DNA from 3 places in the Mesorhizobium sp. M1A.F.Ca.ET.072.01.1.1 genome. Region 3 is predicted to be linked to each of the others. Evidence: predicted binding sites of a transcription regulator. Region 3 holds the regulator's gene; each other region holds the start of a gene.

Region 1 (3,274 bases), on a different contig from region 3:
CTCGATCGCGGTCCGGTGGCGGACCGTCGCGTAGCCCATATGCATTTCGAAGCCGTAATGCTCATGATGGCCGCCGCAGCCGCACATCATGCGGTCGCGCATCACCTTGGCGACGATCGAGGCGGCGGCGATAGATTGCGAGCGCTGGTCGCCCTTGATCAGCGCGCGTCCCTCGCAGGTGAGCCCTGGCGGCACGTCGCGGCCGTCCGCCAGCGCCAGTTTGGGCGGCAGCGACAGTCCGGCGGCGGCGCGGCGCATGGCTTCCAGGCTGGCTTTCAGAATGTTGCTGTTGTCGATGCCTTCGGCGCTGATCGAGGCCATCGAGACGCTGAGCGCCGAGCCCAGGATTTTGAGGAACAGCGCCTCGCGCTGCAGATGGGTGAGGCGCTTGGAATCGTCGAGCCCTTCGGGAATGTTGGCCGGGTTGAGCACCACGGCCGCCGCCACCACCGGACCGGCAAGCGGCCCGCGGCCCGCCTCGTCCATCCCCGCTACCGGCCACAGCCCCTCGGCCATCGCTTTCGTTTCAATCGAGAAGTCGGGCTTCTCGACCATTTCGAAGAGAAGCGGAGAATCGGAACGCGCGCGAGCCATGGTGCGGCGAGGTTCGCATCGGCTCCGATTCTCCGCAAGTCCCTCCGGGTCGGATGGGGCGTCGGACCGGGAGGGCACCGTCTCACGGCCGGGGGACTGGGCCGGACGGGATTCTTGAGCAATTTTAGGAAGAGTGCGTAGCGGGCCTTCCGTACGAAGTTACATCAAAACAGAGGGTTAGCGGATCGCAATCCGGGCGCAAAAGTCTGCCTCCGGAGTTGCCTTGGCGCCGGCCTTCGCGGCGGCATCGTCTTCACAGCAGCATCAACTGCTCGCCGACGCCGGAGCCTGCGACGAATTGGTCGGTCCGAAGCTGCCGCCGCTCGGCATTGAGGCCGAGCCGCTTGGCGGCGATCTCGAAGCGCCGGCCGATCTGCCAGGCATAGGGTCCGGCGCCCTTCATGCGCTTGCCCCATTCCGAATCGTAGTCCTTGCCGTCGCGCATCGAGCGGATCAGCGAAATCACATGCCGGTAGCGATCCGGATAATGGCGCAAGAGCCAATCCTTGAAGATCGGCGCCACCTCGAGCGGCAGACGCAGCACGACATAGCCTGCCTCCCTGGCGCCGGCGGCGCGCGCCGAATCGAGGATGCGCTCCATCTCCGGATCGGTGAGGCCGGGAATGATCGGCGCCACCATCACCGAGGCGGGGACGCCGGCATCCGAAAGCTGCCTTATCGCTTCCAGCCGCTTTGTCGGCGTCGAGGCGCGCGGCTCCATGGTTCTCGCCAGCATGCGGTCGAGCGTCGTCACCGACAGCGCCACCTTGGCGAGGCCGCGTTCGGCCATGCGCGACAGGATGTCGATATCGCGCGTCACCAGTGCCGACTTGGTGACGATGCCGACCGGATGGCCACGCGCCTCCAGCACCTCCAGGATCTCGCGCATGATCCGGTATTGCTTTTCGATCGGCTGGTAGGGATCGGTGTTGGTGCCGATGGCGATGGTGCGCGGCTGGTAGCCGGGCTTCGACAATTCCCTGTCCAGCATACGCGCCGCATCGGGCTTGGCAAAGAGCTTGGATTCGAAATCGAGCCCCGGCGACAGGCCCATGAAGGAATGCGTCGGCCTGGCAAAGCAGTAGACGCAGCCATGCTCGCAGCCGCGATAGGGATTGATCGAACGATCGAAGGAAATGTCCGGCGACTCGTTGCGCGTGATGATGGTGCGCGGCTTCTCGATCTGCACCTCCGTCTTGAACGGCGGCAGTTCCTCCAGCGAGTTCCAGCCATCGTCGAACACATGCCGGCTGACCGGCTCGAAGCGGCCGGACGGATTGATGCCCGCGGAGCGTCCGCGATTGCGGTCCGGCCGCACGCGCATGCCGCTCTGTTCTATCATTGCATTTGCCATCTCGGCTCTGCCTGCTCCGAAAGCGGCAATGTCGGCGCGCACGATCTGTTCCATTTTCGCCCTCTCCCAGGGACTGTCGGCAGGCTGTCGAATCGCTCTGTTCATGAAACTATTCCTATTTTACCGATGAGAACAAAGCAAGAACTTTCTCGTTCAGAAAGCGCAACTGGCGCAGCGCCGCGCTTTCCGCTATTCGGCTAAAATGCTCAGCGTCCTCATCGAAACCAGGAACGACGAAGAAGGCCTTGCCCGCACGCTGGCCTCGTTGATCGGCGGCGCGGTCGAGGGCGTGGTGCGCGACGTCATCGTCTGCGACACCGGCTCGACCGACCAGACGCATCGCGTCGCCGAGCATGCCGGCTGCCACCTCGTGGCCGGCGGCATCGCAACGGGCATCGGCCAGGCCAAGGGCGACTGGCTGCTGCTTCTGGAACCCGGCGCCCGGCTCGCCGAAGGCTGGATCGACGACGTCGTCGCTCACGCGGCGAGGCAGACGATGCCGGCGCGTTTTTCACGCGCCCGCGGCAATCGCATGCCGTTTCTGGTCCGGGTTTTTTCGGGCAACCGGGCTCTGGAGGAAGGGCTTGTCATCAGCAAGCGCCAGGCCACGGTGCTGGCGAAAAGCGCCCGGAGCGCCGAAGCCCTGGCGCGCGGCCTCGCCACCAGAAGGCTGAATGCCGAAATCTGGGTGGCGCCGCCGAAGTGAGCGCATGCCCTCCTTCTCTCCAGAAGGCGAAAAGAGAGAAAAAGGCCGCGAACTTTGCCGGCCCATTCTATTGTGCATTGCACAAAAACCTGCAGTGGATTAGCATCTGCTTGAAGCGGGACAATCGGGATTGGGTGACGATGAAGCGGCAGACGGCTGGCGCTTCGTCGAACGCCATGCATACAAGGAACCCGATGAACCTTGGTACTCCAGACAATTCAGGCGCGGCCAGCCTGGAGGCGATCGCTCGTAATGGCAGCCTGTTCAGGCGCATCGCCGTGCGCATCCCGACCTATCTGAAAGATCTACGCGAAAATCCGGCCTGGCTGCCGATGTTCGTGCTGGCACGCACCATGCCGGGGCGCCGCATGCACTGGCTAGGCGCCAGACGCGTCCGCCCGCTCGACAATGCGGGAGAGACGATGTTTGCCGGCGTCGATCGCGAGGCGGTGGTCGCGGCGCTTCGCTCCGATGGACTGTTTTCGGGGTTGACGCTGCCGTCGGCGATCCATGAGGAGATCGCCGTTTTTGCGCAGCGCACGCCCTGTTTCGGCAATTTCGACCGCCGTCTCGAATTCACGCCGGGCGACCATGCCGAGGCGGAGAAGCGTTTCGGCCGC
Region 2 (3,274 bases), on a different contig from region 3:
TTCACGGCTCATCGCATAGCGCAGTTCGGGGATTGTATGGGCGTTCATTCTACTTCTCCAAGGTCGGGGCAACACTTGGTAAACAGTCGATTGAGCACCCTCCCCTGTAAATTTAGGAATGCTGGTGCTACTTTAAGCATAGCTAAAGGTCGAACCCCGTGCGTCTGCTCAGCCAGGTCAACTTAAACTCGCTGAAAATCGTGGAGAGCGCCGCCAGGCACCGCAACTTCACGCGCGCGGGCGAAGAGCAGTTCATTACCGCCTCCGCCGTCAGCCAGCGGGTGAAGAGCCTGGAGGACCAGCTGCGCTTCAAGATCTTCCAGCGCGGCGGCAATGCGGTGTCGCTGACGCCGGAAGGCGAGACCTACGTGGCGCGCGTGCGCGAGGCGCTGGAGCGGATCGTGGCTGCCAGCATGGAGGCGACCGGCCAATCCCAGGCGCATGTGCTGAAGATCTGCGTCTTGCCGACCTTCGCGGCGCGCTGGCTGTTTCCGCGGCTTTCCACCTTCCAGCGGCAGTATCCGGATATCGAGATGCGGGTCTCGACTTCCTATGCCACGCATGAATTCGCGACCTCCGAATACGATCTCGAGATCCGCTATGGCGACGGCAATTTCCCCGGCCTCAACTCCGCGCTGCTGTTCAAGGAGGACCTGACGCCGGTGTGCAGCCGCAAGCTGTTCCGCGAGGTGCTGGGCGATAAGCCGCTGTCCAAGGTGACGCCGGAGGACCTCAGGCACTTCACCCTGCTCCACTCCGACACCTGCACCCAGAACTGGCAGTCGTGGCTGGCTTTTGCCGGCGCGAGTTTCGTGCTTGGCGAGACCAAGAGCATCTATTTCGATTCCTGCATGATGTCCTACGAGGCGGCCAATGCCGGCATGGGCTTTGCGGTCGCCAACCGCGCCTATATGGCAAGCGACATCCGAGCCGAGCGGCTGGTCGCCCCCTTCGCGGTCCACCATCCCAACACCGCCGGCTGGTATTTCGTCAGCCCCATCAAGGCGCTTGGCGCCCGCAAGGTCGAGCTGTTCAAGCAGTGGATCATGGCCGAAGCGGCGCTGACGCAGCGCCAACTGGACCTGGAGATCGCCAACGTGCCGCTGGCGCGCGCCGCGATGGCGTGACGCGGCGGCGCAAGCGACGCAAACACACCCCTGAGAATCTCCGATCTTTGAAGGCTATAGCCGGCTAGCGCGATCGCCCCATGACGCGGCGGAGAGACTCAGCTATCTTTGGTCCTGCGGCGGGCCTGATTTTCCCGCTTGGCCGGCGCTTTCCAGCTTCCTCCCAAGCAGCGCCGGCCTTCTTCTGCGGCGGCGCCGCTTCGTCTCCCGACAACATCGTCCGCTCTCATTGCTTCGGCGGCGTGCCGGGCTGGTCGCCGCCGGTGGTCGATTGCGGCACCGGGTTCTTATCGACCTGCGGGTTTTTGTCGACGGTGTCGCTTGGCGCCTTGGTGGGCTGCACGCTGTTGTCGCAGGCGGCGAGCCCGAGCCCTGCCGCGAGAGCCAGCAGCACAGGAAGTTTCTTCATGACGACCTCCTCTCGTTCGCCCCTTTCTTCGAAGCAAACGAGGCGGCGGCGGTTTGGTTGCGCCGTCCGGCGGGAACCAACGCGCCTGTCTCCGGTTGAACCTCGTTAACTCACGAGGAGATGTCATGATCCGTCTGCTGCTCGTCGGCCTGTTCGGCTACACGGCCTATCGCGTCACGATGAGGATCATCGAGGAGGCGTCCGGCGATCTCGCGCCGCCGGACGATCGGCGGTCGCTGCGGCGCCAGTCGGCGGCGATGGGCGTCGAGCCGAAAAGGTAGATCGGCCAATCTCGCGCTTGTTGGGAAGATGGCCGGCCTATCCAGCACATGCCGGCGCGTACAGCGTCCCCTCTGCCCTGCCGGGCATCCCCCACTTGGCCGCCTTTGGGCGAGATTGGCTGTATTGCGAACAAAGCGGAAACGATGCTTGATGGGCGATGAACATCGCCGCCCGTGATTCGTCCTTCGAAACTCCTGCCTATCTTGCCCGGCTGAACGACGAGCAGCGGCTGGCGGTGGTGCATGGCGACGGCAAGGTGGCCGCGCCGCTGCTGGTGATCGCCGGCGCCGGCTCCGGCAAGACCAGCACACTGGCGCATCGCGTGGCGCACCTCATCGTCAAGGGCGCCGATCCGCGCCGCATCCTTTTGATGACCTTTTCGCGCCGCGCCGCAGCTGAAATGGCAAAGCGCGTCGAGCGCATCGCCGGCGAGGTGCTGGGCCGCGATGCCGCGATCATCGCCGATGCGCTCTCCTGGGCCGGTACTTTCCACGGTATCGGCGCCAGACTCTTGCGCGACTATGCCGATCAGATCGGCCTCGATCCGGCTTTCACCATCCACGATCGCGAGGATTCGGCCGACCTGATGAACCTTGCCCGGCACGAGCTCGGTTTTTCCAAGACCGAAAGCCGCTTCCCGACCAAAGCCACCTGCCTGCAGATCTATTCGCGGGCGGTGAACGCCCAGGCGCCGCTCGGCGAGGTGCTGGGCTCGGCCTTTCCCTGGTGCTCAGGATGGGCGGAACAGCTGAAGGAGCTGTTCGCGGCTTATGTCGAGGCCAAGCAGGCGCAGAACGTGCTCGATTACGACGACCTTTTGCTCTACTGGGCGCAGATGGCGGCCGAGCCGGAGATCGCCGCTCACCTTGGCTCCCGCTTCGACCACGTGCTGATCGACGAATACCAGGACACCAACCGGCTGCAGGCCTCTATTCTGTTGGCGCTGAAGCCGGACGGCGCGGGCTTGACCGTGGTGGGCGATGACGCACAGTCGATATATTCCTTCCGGGCCGCGGAAGTGCGCAACATTCTCGATTTCCCAAAACAGTTCGCGCAAGGCGCCGAGATCGTCATGCTGGAGCGCAATTACCGCTCGACCGAGCCGATCCTGGCCGCCGCCAACAAAGTGATCGGCGAGGCAAGCGAGCGTTTCACCAAGAATCTCTGGACCGAACGCCGGTCGTCGCACAAACCGCAACTGGTAAGCGTGCGCGACGAGGCTGAGCAGGCCAATTATGTCTGCCAGGCGATCCTTGCCGAGCGCGAGGCCGGCACGGCGCTCAAGGCGCAAGCCGTGCTGTTCCGCGCCTCGCATCACAGCGGGCCGCTGGAGGTGGAGCTCACGCGGCGCAACATCCCCTTCGTCAAATTCGGCGGGCTGAAATTCCTCGATGCCGCGCACGTGAAAGACATGCTGGCGATGCTGCGCTTTGCCGAGAACCCGCGCGACAGGGTC
Region 3 (3,274 bases):
AGAATGTCCGCGATCTCGGCGGCGGCGGCATCGAAGTGACCGAGCCGACCGCGGAGGGACGAAACGTCCGTCGCCGCGGCCTCGACTTCTGCGAGGGCGACCTGCTCCTCGAAAAAGGCCGCCAGCTCGATCCGGCGGCGCTTTCGCTGGCGGCATCGGCCAACCATCCGAGTCTCAACGTGGTGCGGCAGCCGCTGCTCGCCATCATCGCCACCGGCGACGAATTGCTGCCGCCGGGCAGCGCGCTCGGCCCCGACCAGATCATCTCGTCGAATGCCTATGGCGTCACAGCTACGGCCCAGTCGGTCGGCGCGCGCGCGCTCGACCTCGGCATCGCCGCCGACCGCAAGGACGCGATTGCGGCCCTGGTCAAGAAGGCGGTCAAGGCCGGCGCCGACGTCATCGTCACGCTTGGCGGCGCCTCCGTCGGCGACCACGACTTGATCCATGACGTGCTGACCGGCGAAGGCATGCAGCTTGACTTCTGGAAGATCGCCATGCGTCCCGGCAAGCCGCTGATGTTTGGCCGGCTCGGCGACATTCGCTGCATCGGCCTGCCCGGCAATCCGGTCGCAAGCCTGGTCTGCTCGCAGCTGTTCCTGAAGCCGCTTCTGGCGCGGCTGGGCGGCCGGTCCTGCCGGCAGGAAATCCGCACGGCCCGGTTAGGCGTCGCAATGCACGCCAACGATCTCAGGCAGGACTATGTGCGCGCCGTGGTCCGCGAAGATGCGGGGGCGTTGATCGCAACACCGTTCGGCATCCAGGATTCCTCGATGTTGAGGTTGCTCGCCGATGCCAATGGCCTGATCGTGCGCCCACCCTTCGCACCGGCGGCTGAAGCCGGCGAGGAGTGCAGCGTTCTGATGTTACGCTGAACAAAACGTCAACACATTCACTAAACTTTAAACGGTTGCGGAACACAACTGGAACAGATAGTGTTTGTTCTGGGTTTGTTTTTCGATTCTGGTTTCAGAACCCATGGGGGCCGCCATGCTGACGCGCAAACAACATGAACTGCTGATGTTCATCCATGAACGGCTCAAGGAAAGTGGCATTCCGCCGTCTTTCGACGAGATGAAGGAAGCGCTCGACCTTGCCTCGAAATCGGGCATCCACCGCCTGATCACGGCGCTGGAGGAGCGCGGTTTCATTCGCCGGCTGCCGAACCGGGCGCGTGCCCTCGAAGTGTTGCGCCTGCCTGACTCGATCGCGCCCGGCCTCAATGCGGCGAAGAAATTCTCGCCGAGCGTCATCCAGGGTGGCCAAGGCAATCTCGGCCGCCAGATCAAACCGGCGGCGCCCGCCCGCACGCCGACGCCCAGCAATGACGACGACGCCGTTTCAGCCGTCTCCATCCCGGTGATGGGTCGCATTGCCGCCGGCGTGCCGATCGACGCCATCCAGCACCAGACGCATTCGATCACAGTGCCGCCGGACATGATCGCGGGCGGCGAGCACTACGCGCTCGAGGTCAAAGGCGACTCGATGATCGAGGCCGGCATCTTCGATGGTGATACGGTCATCATCCGCAACGCCAGCACTGCGAGCCCCGGGGAGATCGTCGTGGCGCTGGTCGACGACGAGGAGGCGACGCTGAAGCGCTTCCGCCGCAAGGGCGCCTCCATCGCGCTCGAGGCTGCCAATCCGGCCTATGAGACCCGCATCTTTGGTCCCGATCGCGTCAAGGTTCAAGGCAAGCTGGTGGGGCTCATCCGCCGCTACTGAGGGGGCTGCGGCTTGGCTTCCGGCTTCTCGGGCTTCTTGTAAGGCGCTAACCCCCTCGCCTCACGCGAGTAGCGCCGCTGTTCGTGCCAAGGGCGGTACGGTTTTTCGACGGCGTATTGAATGGATGCTCGCGCCGTCGCCGATTGCGGATCGAAGAAGACGGCGGCACTGCCGTCGCGCGCGAGCTGCCGCTTGGTGACGACGAGGATACGTGGATCGCGGCAGGGATTGTAGGCCGTGGCGTCGTTGATGACGATGAGGTCTGCAAAGTCGCAGGCAGGTCGGGAAGCTTCGCGGTTCTCGGCGAGCGCGACGATCGCGCCCGATGGATGCCGGCCAATGCAGAGATCGCCCGTGCAGTAAAAGGGCGATCCAGGCGGCAAGTCGACGGGATCGGCTATGTCCAGCGTGCCCTTGGCGAATGTCTCCGGCGGCACGATCGTTTCGGCCTTGAGCGCGCGTTTCCAGTTATCGGTGGTGAACTCGTTGGAGCGGGCACGATTGACGGCGAGTTCGCCGCCGCCGATCGGCATCGCCACCAGATGCGCGTCCTCCGAGATCAGCAGGTCCGGCGTGCGCACCTGCGGGATGATCATGACGGCCGCGACTGCCAAAGGAATTGCGGCCAGCCTCAGCCAGGTAGTCGCCATCGTGGCGATGACGAGCGCGATCGTCGCCAGCAGCACCGAATGGATCGAGATCAGGCCCACGGCATCGACCGGCGACCACTCCGAAAGCCACGCCGAGATCGCGATCATCGCCGTCAGGCCCTTGCCCATCAAATAGAGGAAGGGCCCGTCGAAGCCGAACGGCATCATGACCGCGCTGGCGACGGCGAGAAACATCACGACCGTGACGATCGGCATGATCGCGAGATTGGCCAGCAGGCTGAGCGGCGAGACGCGCTGGAAATGCCAGATGGCAAACAGCGCTGTGGCACTTCCGGCAATGATCGACGTCATTGCGGCGCCACCTGCTCCGACTGCCAGTTTATGCGACATGAACCGCAGGAACGAACGCTTTGCCGGCGGCGCTCTCACCTTGCCGGCGCGGTAGTCGGACCAGCCGGCATAGGCGCCGACAAGAGCGGCGGTTGCCGCGAACGACATCTGAAAGCTCGGGCCAACCACTTCATGCGGCGACACCAGAATGACGGCGATGGCCGAGATCGCCAAGTTGCGCATCGTCAGCGCGGCGCGGTCAAAAAGCACGGCGATCAGCATGACGGCCAGCATGATGAAGCTTCGCTCGGCGGCGACCACCACGCCGGAGATGACGAGATAGGCGGCGATCGACATAAGCGCGATTGCCGCGGCATGTTTCTTCACCGGCCGGCGTGACGAAAAATCCGGGAACAGCGCAAAGGCGCCGCGCAGCAGAAGCATGACCGTGCCGGCGACCAGCGCCATGTGCAGGCCCGAAATCGAGATGATGTGATAGATGCCGGTCCGCCGCATCGCCTCGTTGATGTCCTCCGGAATGCCGGCGCGCACGCCGACGATCAGTGCGGCGGCAATTTCGCCTTCGGGTCCGCCGACGGTGCTTCTGA

Evidence for each region. Region 3 encodes LexA, which represses DNA repair genes until DNA is damaged. Its sites were predicted from a motif close to TGTTCNNNNTGTGTTCNG; they were not measured.
Region 1: the regulator LexA is predicted to act here: its motif matches at 2,077-2,094, upstream of EOA32_RS32320 (PA0069 family radical SAM protein).
Region 2: the regulator LexA is predicted to act here: its motif matches at 1,944-1,961, upstream of EOA32_RS17385 (ATP-dependent helicase).

What each region holds. Positions count from the first base shown of each region.
Region 1 is NZ_RZSF01000385.1:1,167-4,440, forward strand. Features, by position in the region: gene EOA32_RS32315 (ribonuclease HII) at 1-594, opposite strand, end outside; gene EOA32_RS32320 (PA0069 family radical SAM protein) at 848-2,002, opposite strand; gene EOA32_RS32325 (glycosyltransferase) at 2,151-2,654, shown strand; gene EOA32_RS32330 (hypothetical protein) at 2,849-3,274, shown strand, end outside.
Region 2 is NZ_RZSF01000115.1:8,500-11,773, reverse strand. Features, by position in the region: gene EOA32_RS38655 (hypothetical protein) at 1-48, opposite strand, end outside; gene EOA32_RS17395 (LysR substrate-binding domain-containing protein) at 159-1,127, shown strand; gene EOA32_RS17390 (hypothetical protein) at 1,354-1,536, opposite strand; gene EOA32_RS38650 (hypothetical protein) at 1,662-1,817, shown strand; gene EOA32_RS17385 (ATP-dependent helicase) at 1,976-3,274, shown strand, end outside.
Region 3 is NZ_RZSF01000054.1:19,149-22,422, forward strand. Features, by position in the region: gene glp (gephyrin-like molybdotransferase Glp) at 1-875, shown strand, start outside; gene lexA (transcriptional repressor LexA) at 991-1,725, shown strand; gene EOA32_RS10810 (ComEC/Rec2 family competence protein) at 1,719-3,274, opposite strand, start outside.